Regions from separate parts of the Streptomyces sp. NPDC017676 genome, predicted to be linked through region 1. Evidence: riboswitches for the same ligand, from Rfam matches in the RefSeq annotation. Region 1 holds a riboswitch; the other holds the start of a gene.
The links. A riboswitch is a leader RNA that binds a small molecule or an ion and turns the genes downstream of it on or off. The one in region 1 is predicted to bind cyclic di-AMP.
Positions count from the first base shown of each region.

Region 2: it holds a riboswitch for cyclic di-AMP, as region 1 does, so the genes downstream of both, ACH4LD_RS22270 (M23 family metallopeptidase) here and ACH4LD_RS24470 (transglycosylase SLT domain-containing protein) in region 1, are expected to answer to the same signal.

Region 1 covers NZ_JBIRJA010000011.1:89,341-93,540, reverse strand. Annotated here, with positions in the region: gene ACH4LD_RS24480 (outer membrane lipoprotein carrier protein LolA) at 1-273, opposite strand, end outside; gene ACH4LD_RS24475 (polyprenyl synthetase family protein) at 529-1,539, opposite strand; cyclic di-AMP (ydaO/yuaA leader) riboswitch at 2,083-2,264, shown strand; gene ACH4LD_RS24470 (transglycosylase SLT domain-containing protein) at 2,269-2,757, shown strand; gene ACH4LD_RS24465 (HAD family hydrolase) at 2,798-3,610, opposite strand; gene fahA (fumarylacetoacetase) at 3,821-4,200, shown strand, end outside.
Region 2 covers NZ_JBIRJA010000009.1:396,693-400,892, forward strand. Annotated here, with positions in the region: gene ACH4LD_RS22255 (dihydrofolate reductase family protein) at 1-420, shown strand, start outside; tRNA gene ACH4LD_RS22260 (tRNA-Met) at 572-645, opposite strand; gene ACH4LD_RS22265 (PP2C family protein-serine/threonine phosphatase) at 770-1,951, shown strand; cyclic di-AMP (ydaO/yuaA leader) riboswitch at 2,194-2,359, shown strand; gene ACH4LD_RS22270 (M23 family metallopeptidase) at 2,371-3,408, shown strand; gene ACH4LD_RS22275 (aldo/keto reductase) at 3,505-4,200, shown strand, end outside.

The sequences.
Region 1 (4,200 bases):
GAGGTCGGGCAGACCGAGGTCGGTGCTGACCTTGACCGTGCCGGACAGCTGCTGCACGTCCGACTTGGCGATCTTCTCGATGAGCTGCTGTGCGCTGATCTTCGGCAGGTCGGGGTCACCGGAGTCGGCGAGCGCCGGGACCAGCCCGATCGTGGCCGCCGCCACCCCCACCACCGCGACCGGCACGGCGTACCGGGCGGCCTTGCGCCGGCCGGAGCGCGGGTGCTCGTCCTGCGCGGCGCCCACTGCGTCGTCGGATTCGTACGGTGCCATGTGTGCCTTACCTCCGTCGTCGGCGGCGGCTGTCCTCACGCTGGTCCGCTGGTCCACCCTGAGCCGCCATTCTCACCCGAAACGGTGAGGAGTGGTGATTTCCGTGGTGTCCATCTGACCAAATCGGCCGTGAACAAGCGTCAGACCTCGGAGGCAACTCCGTCTACACCTGCGGTATGACACCCGGCGGCCGTTTCTCCACCCGACCCGTAGGGGTCGGTCGGACGCCGGGGCCCGTACGGGTGACCGGCCGGGTCAGCCCGCGCGGTGCACGACCGCGTCGCACAGCTCGATCAGCGCCGCCTTGGCATCGCACTCGCGCAGCGGGGCGAGCGCGGCCCGCGCCTCCTCCGCGTACCGCACGGTGTCCCGCCGGGCCTGCTCCAGCGCGGGGTGCGCGCGCAGCGCGGCCAGCGCCTCGGCGTGCCGGGCGTCGTCGCTGAGGTCGGAGTCCAGCAGCTCGCACAGCGCGACGTCCTCCGCCAGCCCCAGCCGGGCGGCCCGCTCGCGCAGCCGGAGCACCGGCAGGGTCGGGATTCCCTCACGCAGGTCGGTGCCCGGGGTCTTGCCGGACTCGTGGGAGTCCGAGGCGATGTCCAGGACGTCGTCCGCGAGCTGGAAGGCGACGCCGAGCCGTTCGCCGTACTGGGTGAGGACGTCGACGACCGTCTCGTCCGCGCCGGACATCATCGCGCCGAACCGGCACGACACCGCCACCAGGGAGCCCGTCTTGCCGGCCAGCACGTCCAGATAGTGCTCGACCGGGTCTCGGCCGTCCGAGGGACCCGCGGTCTCCAGGATCTGCCCGGTGACGAGCCGTTCGAACGCGAGTGCCTGCACCCGGACCGCCTCGGGACCGAGGTCGGCGAGGATCTGGGAGGCACGGGCGAAGAGGAAGTCGCCGGTGAGGACCGCGACGGAGTTGCCCCAGCGGGTGTTGGCGCTGTCCACGCCACGCCGTACGGCCGCCTCGTCCATGACGTCGTCGTGGTACAGCGTGGCCAGATGGGTCAGCTCCACGACGACGGCGGAGGGCACCACGCCCGGCGCGTAGGGGTCGCCGAACTGGGCGGCGAGCATCACGAGGAGTGGCCGGAACCGCTTCCCGCCCGCCCGTACGAGGTGCTGCGCCGCCCCCGTGATGAACGGGACCTCGCTCTTGGTGGCTTCGAGCAAGCCTTCCTCGACAGCCGCCAATCCGGCCTGGACATCGGCTTCCAGAGCCTGGTCCCGCACGCTCAGCCCGAACGGCCCGACGACGGTCACGAGGGGTCTCCTGTCTGCTGGTGTCTGCTGGCGATTACACGGTTTGTCGATAGGTCGCTGCCATCACTCAAGTCAGCGTATCCGGTCCTCTTTCGATCACCGATAGCGCCCACCGGTCCAGCCTGGGCGATACCGGATCATGACCGGCATGGTTTTGATCACACAGTGTGAGCGGATTTTTATCCATATAAGAGTAATCCGGACACTGCACCCTCGCCTCGGCAACCACGCTCCTCATATGCCGGGTTCCACCATCACCCCGACTTCAGACGCGAATCCCTCTAATCCCCCATGTCCGACTTAAAACTGTTTGCTATTTCGTGAGTTGGGTCACGCGCCCGGTCGGCCCGCCCCCTCGGCCCGACCCTCGTGAGTCCTTGTCCCGTCGGCGAGTTGAGGATTGGCAACCGCAAAGGATCAAGCACCTCATACGGCGTCGATCAAGGTCAAATCGCACGTTGTATGACTCCGACCCTTGTTCCCGACATGTGCTCTCGCATACGTTCCGGGCCGTCGGGCGGACGCCGAATCCTGCCGCCGCCCGCATACCCATCGACGAACTCACTCGTACGGCAGGAGCGGGGGACCCAGGTAAGCCGCCGGTCCGGAACGGCACACGCCGCGCCGGGACGGCTAGGGGTGAAGCCATGCCTCCGTCAGGAGCACGGCCGGGCACCTCCCCGCCCGAACCCGACAGCTCACCTCGCAGGCGCCGGAGAGGAACGCCCCATGTCTGCTGTCGCCCAGCCCCGCCGTACCCGGAACAGCCGCCTCGTCCGCGCGCTCACCGCCGCCGGCACCGGCGCCGCCGTCCTCGCCCTGCCGCTCATCGGCGCGACCGGCGCCTCCGCGGCCCCCAGCACCGCCACCACGGCGGCCACCACCCCCGCCGGCTACCCGGACAACCTCGACGGCTGGATCCGCGAGTCGCTGGCGATCATGGCCGAGAAGCACATCCCGGGCACCTACAACGGCATCTACCGCAACATCATCCGCGAGTCCTCGGGCAACCCGAAGGCCATCAACCTCTGGGACTCCAACGCCGCCAAGGGCATCCCCTCCAAGGGCCTGCTCCAGGTCATCGACCCGACCTTCAACGCGTACCACGTGGCCGGAACGTCCTTCGACATCTACGACCCGGTCGCCAACATCACCGCCGCCTGCAACTACGCGGCCGCCCGGTACGGGTCCATCGACAACGTGTTCGGCGCCTACTGACCGGCACCGGCGGCCGGGCCGGGCGCTCCTGATACTCCGGTCAGCCGGCCGGGAAGAGTCCTTCGAGGACGACGGCGACGCCGTCGTCCTCGTTCGACAAGGTGACCTCGTCGGCCACCGCCTTGAGTTCCGGATGCGCGTTGGCCATGGCGACACCGCGCCCGGCCCAGTCGAACATCGGGATGTCGTTGGGCATGTCGCCGAACGCGAGGGCCCGTTCGGCGGCGATCCCGAGCCGTTCGGCGGCGAGCGCCAGCCCGGTCGCCTTCGTCACCCCGCACGGCTGGAGCTCCACCGTGCCCGGCCCCGACATGGTGACCGTCGCGAGGGAGCCCACCGCCGCGCGGGCCACGGCCGCCAACTCGTCGTCGGACAGAGTGCCGTGCCGCAGCAACACCTTGCTGATGGGCGCGCACCACAGGTCGTCCCGCCGGCCGACCCGCACCGCGGGCAGCGTCGGGTGGGGCATCCGATAGCCGGGCTCGATGAGCGTGAGCCCGTCCACGCCGTCCTGGTCGACCGCCGCGTAGACCTGCCCCACCTCCGCCTCGATCTTGCCGAGCGCCGTCTCGGCCAGCTCCCGGTCCAGCCGGACCGACCACAGCAGACGGCCGGTCGCGGCGTCGTAGACCTGGGCCCCCTGCCCGCACACCGCGAGCCCGGCGCACCCGAGGTCCGCGAGCAGCGGCCGCACCCGCGGGGCCGGGCGGCCCGTCACCACCAGGTGCCGGGCGCCGGCCCGCGCCACCCGCGCGAGCGCGGCGAGGGACCGGTCCGAGACGGTGTCGTCGCCGCGCAGCAGCGTCCCGTCCAGGTCAGTGGCGATCAGTGCATATGCCGGGGTGGGTGCCATGATCAGAGAATACGGACAGCACGCCCCGCCGACTCACCTGTCATTTCCCGCACTTACGTGCCGTCCCCGCCCAACCGCTCGCCGCGGACGGCGCGATGGGCGCTGCCCGGTGAGGCACTGCCCAAGACACGCTGCTCAGCCGTAACGTGTGGCCCGACCACATGGAACGCAGTGCCATGCATGGCCCGGATGAGAGTGAGGCAGCACCCCATGCCCCCCTTCGACGTCCCCGAGGGCGACCCCTTCGGTCCGTACAACCTTCCCTACGGCGTGTTCTCGCCCTCCGGCAGCACGGAGCGGAGGATCGGCGTCCGGCTCGGGAACCACGTCCTCGACGCGGGCGCCGCGGCCGCCGCGCTGGGCTCGCCGCACCAGCCGCTGCTCGCCCGGCCCACCCTCAACCCGCTGCTGGCCGCCGGCCGCGCCACCTGGTCGGACGTACGGCGCGCCCTCACGTCCTGGGTCACGGACCCGGCGCACCGCGCGACCGTCGAGCCGCTGTTCCACCCCCTGTCCGAGGTGACCCTGCACCTGCCCTTCGAGGTCGCGGACTACGTCGACTTCTACGCCTCGGAGAACCACGCCCGCAA
Region 2 (4,200 bases), on a different contig from region 1:
ACCGCCTGTGAACTCGCGGCGCTGTGTCCGCCGTCGGAGACGGCGTTCAGCGTCGGCGCGGTGGTGGTGGCCGCCGACGGCACGGAGCTGGCGCGGGGATACTCCCGTGAGGGTGCCGATCCGGTGGTGCACGCGGAGGAGGCGGCGCTCGCGAAGATCGATCCCGCCGACGCGCGGCTCGCCGGCGCCACGGTGTACAGCAGCCTGGAGCCCTGTGCCCGGCGTGCGTCCCGGCCGGCTCCCTGCGCCGAGCTGATTCTCCGGGCCGGGGTGCGGAGGGTGGTCACCGCGTGGCGTGAGCCGGACACGTTCGTGGCGGGGGCCGACGGAAGCGGGGTTCTGGTCGTCGGGGGCGCGCAGGTCGTCGTGCTTCCCGAGCTGGAGGAGCTCGCCAAGGCGCCGAACGCCCACTTGCTGTGAGCGCCCGCCCGTCCGCCGGCGGAGCCTGGTGGGCGGGCGCGGGTGCGTTGTGGCTGGTCGCGCGGTTCCCCGCGCCCTGACGGGGCACGGCGGCGGGCCGGAAACGACTCAGGGCCCGGAATCCGCTGGATTCCGGGCCCTGAGTCTTCAGTAGCGGGGACAGGATTTGAACCTGCGACCTCTGGGTTATGAGCCCAGCGAGCTACCGAGCTGCTCCACCCCGCGTCGTTGTGACTCCAGTGTACGCCATGCGCGGGACCGCTCGCACACCCCTTTCGGCCCACACCGGTCGCCGCCCGCCCCGGGGCCGGGAAACCTGGAGGTACGTCGGACAACCGGGAGACACGCGGTGCGCCCTGGAAAGGTGGAGGAGAGCCCGTACGCCAGGGCGGGCGGCCGGCTCCCCGGCGACCCCGTGCCCGACCCGGGCCTCGGCGACGAACCGGTGCCGGTGCGTGCCCGCCGCCGTCCGAGCCCCCGTGCCCTGGCCCGCGCCCTGCCCGCCCTCCTCCTCGTCTGCGGTGTCCTGTACGGCCTGCTCGCCCCGGACGACTTCACGGCCGTCCCGTTCTTCACCGCGGCCCCGCTGGCCGCCGCACCCTTGTCGGCGCTGCGCACCACCGTCCTGACCGGCCTCGCCTCCCTCGCCGCCGCCTACGCCGTGCACACCGACGCCGGGGTCCACCCGGCCGTGGGCACCCTCACCGACGTGGTCACCGTCGCGACGGTCGCCCTGCTGGCCGTCGCCATCAACCGGGTGGTCCGCCGGGGCGACCGGCGGCTCGCCTCCGCCCGGGAGATCGCCGAGGCCGCCCAGCGGGCCGTCCTGCCGGAGCCGGACGAGCGGATCGGCGGCTACGAGATCGCCGCGTGCTACGAGGCCGCACGGCAGGACGCGTTCATCGGCGGCGACCTGTACGCGGTGCAGGACAGCCCGCACGGCGTCCGGCTGGTCGTCGGGGACGTGCGCGGCAAGGGCATGGGCGCGGTCGCCGCGGTGGCCGTGGTGATCGGCGCGTTCCGGGAGGCGGCCGAGCAGGAGGCCACGCTGGAGGCGGTCGCCGAGCGGCTGGAGCGGGCGCTGGCCCGCGAGGGCACCCGGCGCGACGGGATCGACGCCTTCGAGGGGTTCACCACCGCGGTCCTCGCCGAACTCCCGCACGGCGACGGCGTCGTACGGATCGTCAACCGCGGTCATCCGCCACCGCTGCTGCTGCACGCCGACGGCACCCTGCGCGCGCTGGTCCCCGCGGAGCCCGCGCTGCCGCTCGGCATGGGCGATCTCGGCCTGTGGCCGGACCGGGCCACCGAGACCGCCTTCCCGAGCGGCGCGACCCTGCTCTTCCACACCGACGGCCTGTCCGAGGCCCGGGACGCCCACGGCCGGTTCTACGACCCCGAACGGCGGCTCGCGGGGCGCACCTTCCCCGGCCCGGCCGCGCTGGTCGGCCGGCTCGCCGAGGAGGCGCGCCGGCACTCCGGGGGCGGCATGACCGACGACATGGCGCTGCTCGCCGTACGCCGGTCCTGAGCGTCACCGAAGGTGACCGGGCGAGCGCCGTGCGCATAACATCTGAGTCACCATCAAAACCAAAAGTGACTGCTGAACGGAGCCGATGCCCGGTCAACTCGCCCGTTTTGCCGGTGTAGTGGCCGATAACTCCGCCGGTAAAGACGTGACTGATCAAGCCGAACGGCTTGGAAAGTGACTGGCAGGTCTATTAACGTTCGATAACGCAGCGCGGTCGTCACAGCCGTCACAAGAGGCGGCTCCGTGCGCACGCGCCGAATCCCGCGAGGGAGCCGGGGAACCACCACCCTGGGGTGAATCACGCGGATGCCGCCGTGAACTCACGGAGTCCACGACCGGTATACGCGCGTAGGAGACCTTCCTGCTCCGAACCCGTCAGCTAACCCGGTAGGCGAAAGGAAGGAAAGGAGTACGCCCGCGTGGCGTCCAACCGGTCTGTCCCAGAAGCCCCGTTCATACCGGCACAGCGCGAGCCCGAGACCTTCGGGTACGGCGCCTACCACGCCGAGGAGGGCCCCTGGGAGGAGTGGAACCCCACCGAGGAGTCCGTCGCCCCGGTGCGCGGCCGGCATCGCGTCGCCAAGCAGCGCGGCGGCTTCGCGCGCAGCTCCACCGTCCTGGGCGTCGGCGTCATGGCCGCGGTCGGCGCGGGCGGCATGGCCAGCGCCAACACCGGCAAGCCGCCGGTCTCCATCTCCCTGCCGGACCTGCCCTCGGTCGGCTCCCTCTTCCACGACGACTCCGCCGACCCGCAGCCGGCCGAGGCCGCCACGGCCACGCTGAGCACCGTCGGCGTGACCACGGCCGCCGGCGAGGACAGCGCCGACGCGGGCGAGGCGCTGCGCAACCGGATCATGGCCCAGGCCGAGCAGCAGCAGGGCCAGGCCGAGAGCAAGGCCACCGCCGCCGCGGTCGCCGCCGCCGAGAAGCAGAGCGCCGACGCCGCCGCCCAGGCCGAGAAGGAGGCCGCCGCCAAGGCCGCCGAGGCCAAGGAGAAGGCGGAGGCCGCCGCCGCGAAGAAGGCCGAGGAGGAGCGACTGGCGAAGCTGGCCGCGCAGTACACGCTGCCCACCTCCTCGTACACGATCACCTCGACCTTCGGCCAGGCCGGCGGGATGTGGTCCTCCGGCTACCACACCGGCCTCGACTTCGCCGCCCCCACCGGCACCCTGATCAAGGCGGTGCACAGCGGCACGATCACCGAGGCGGGCTGGGCCGGCTCCTACGGCTACCGCACGATCCTCACCCTGGACGACGGCACCGAGCTGTGGTTCTGCCACCAGTCCTCGATCAGCGTCTCCGTCGGCCAGAAGGTCACCACCGGCGAGGTCATCGGCCGCGTCGGCGCCACCGGCAACGTCACCGGGCCGCACGTCCACATGGAGGTCCACCCCCACGGGCAGGCCACCGGCATCGACCCGATGGCGTGGCTGCGCGACAAGGGCCTCAACCCCTGACGGTCCCGTCCCGCGCGGGAACCTCTGCGGGAACTTGGCGAGAACTCCGCCCCGGCGGTGGGATGCGATCACCCACCGCCGGTGTTGACATGACGTATGACGTCACTTCGTAAACTCGGTTCCTCCGACCTTGAGGTCTTCCCGCTCTCCCTGGGCGGCAACGTCTTCGGCTGGACCGCCGACGAACAGACCTCCTTCGCCGTCCTCGACGCCTACACCGCCGCGGGCGGCAATTTCATCGACACCGCCGACTCCTACTCCGCCTGGATCGAGGGCAACCAGGGCGGCGAGTCGGAGACGATCATCGGCAAGTGGGTCAAGGCCCGCGGCAACCGCTCCGAGGTCGTGATCGCCACCAAGGTCAGCCAGCACCCGGAGTACCAGGGCCTGTCCGCCGCCAACATCAAGGCCGCCGCCGACGCCTCCCTGCGCCGCCTGGGCACCGACCACATCGACCTCTACTACACCCACTTCGACAAGCCCGAGGTGCCGGTCGAGGAGATCATCGGCGCGCTGGACGAGCTGGTGAAGGCCGGGAAGGTGCGACACATCGCCGCCTCCAACATCAGCCCCGAGCGGCTGCGGGCCTCGCTCGACTTCTCCGACCGCGAGGGCCTCGCCCGCTACGTCGCCCTCCAGCCGCACTACAACCTGGTCTCCCGGGACACCTACGAGGGCCCGCTGCAGGACCTCGTCGCCCGCGAGGGCCTGTCCGCCGTCCCGTACTTCTCCCTCGCCTCGGGCTTCCTCACCGGCAAGTACCGGCCCGGCAGGAGCGTCGACAGCGCCCGC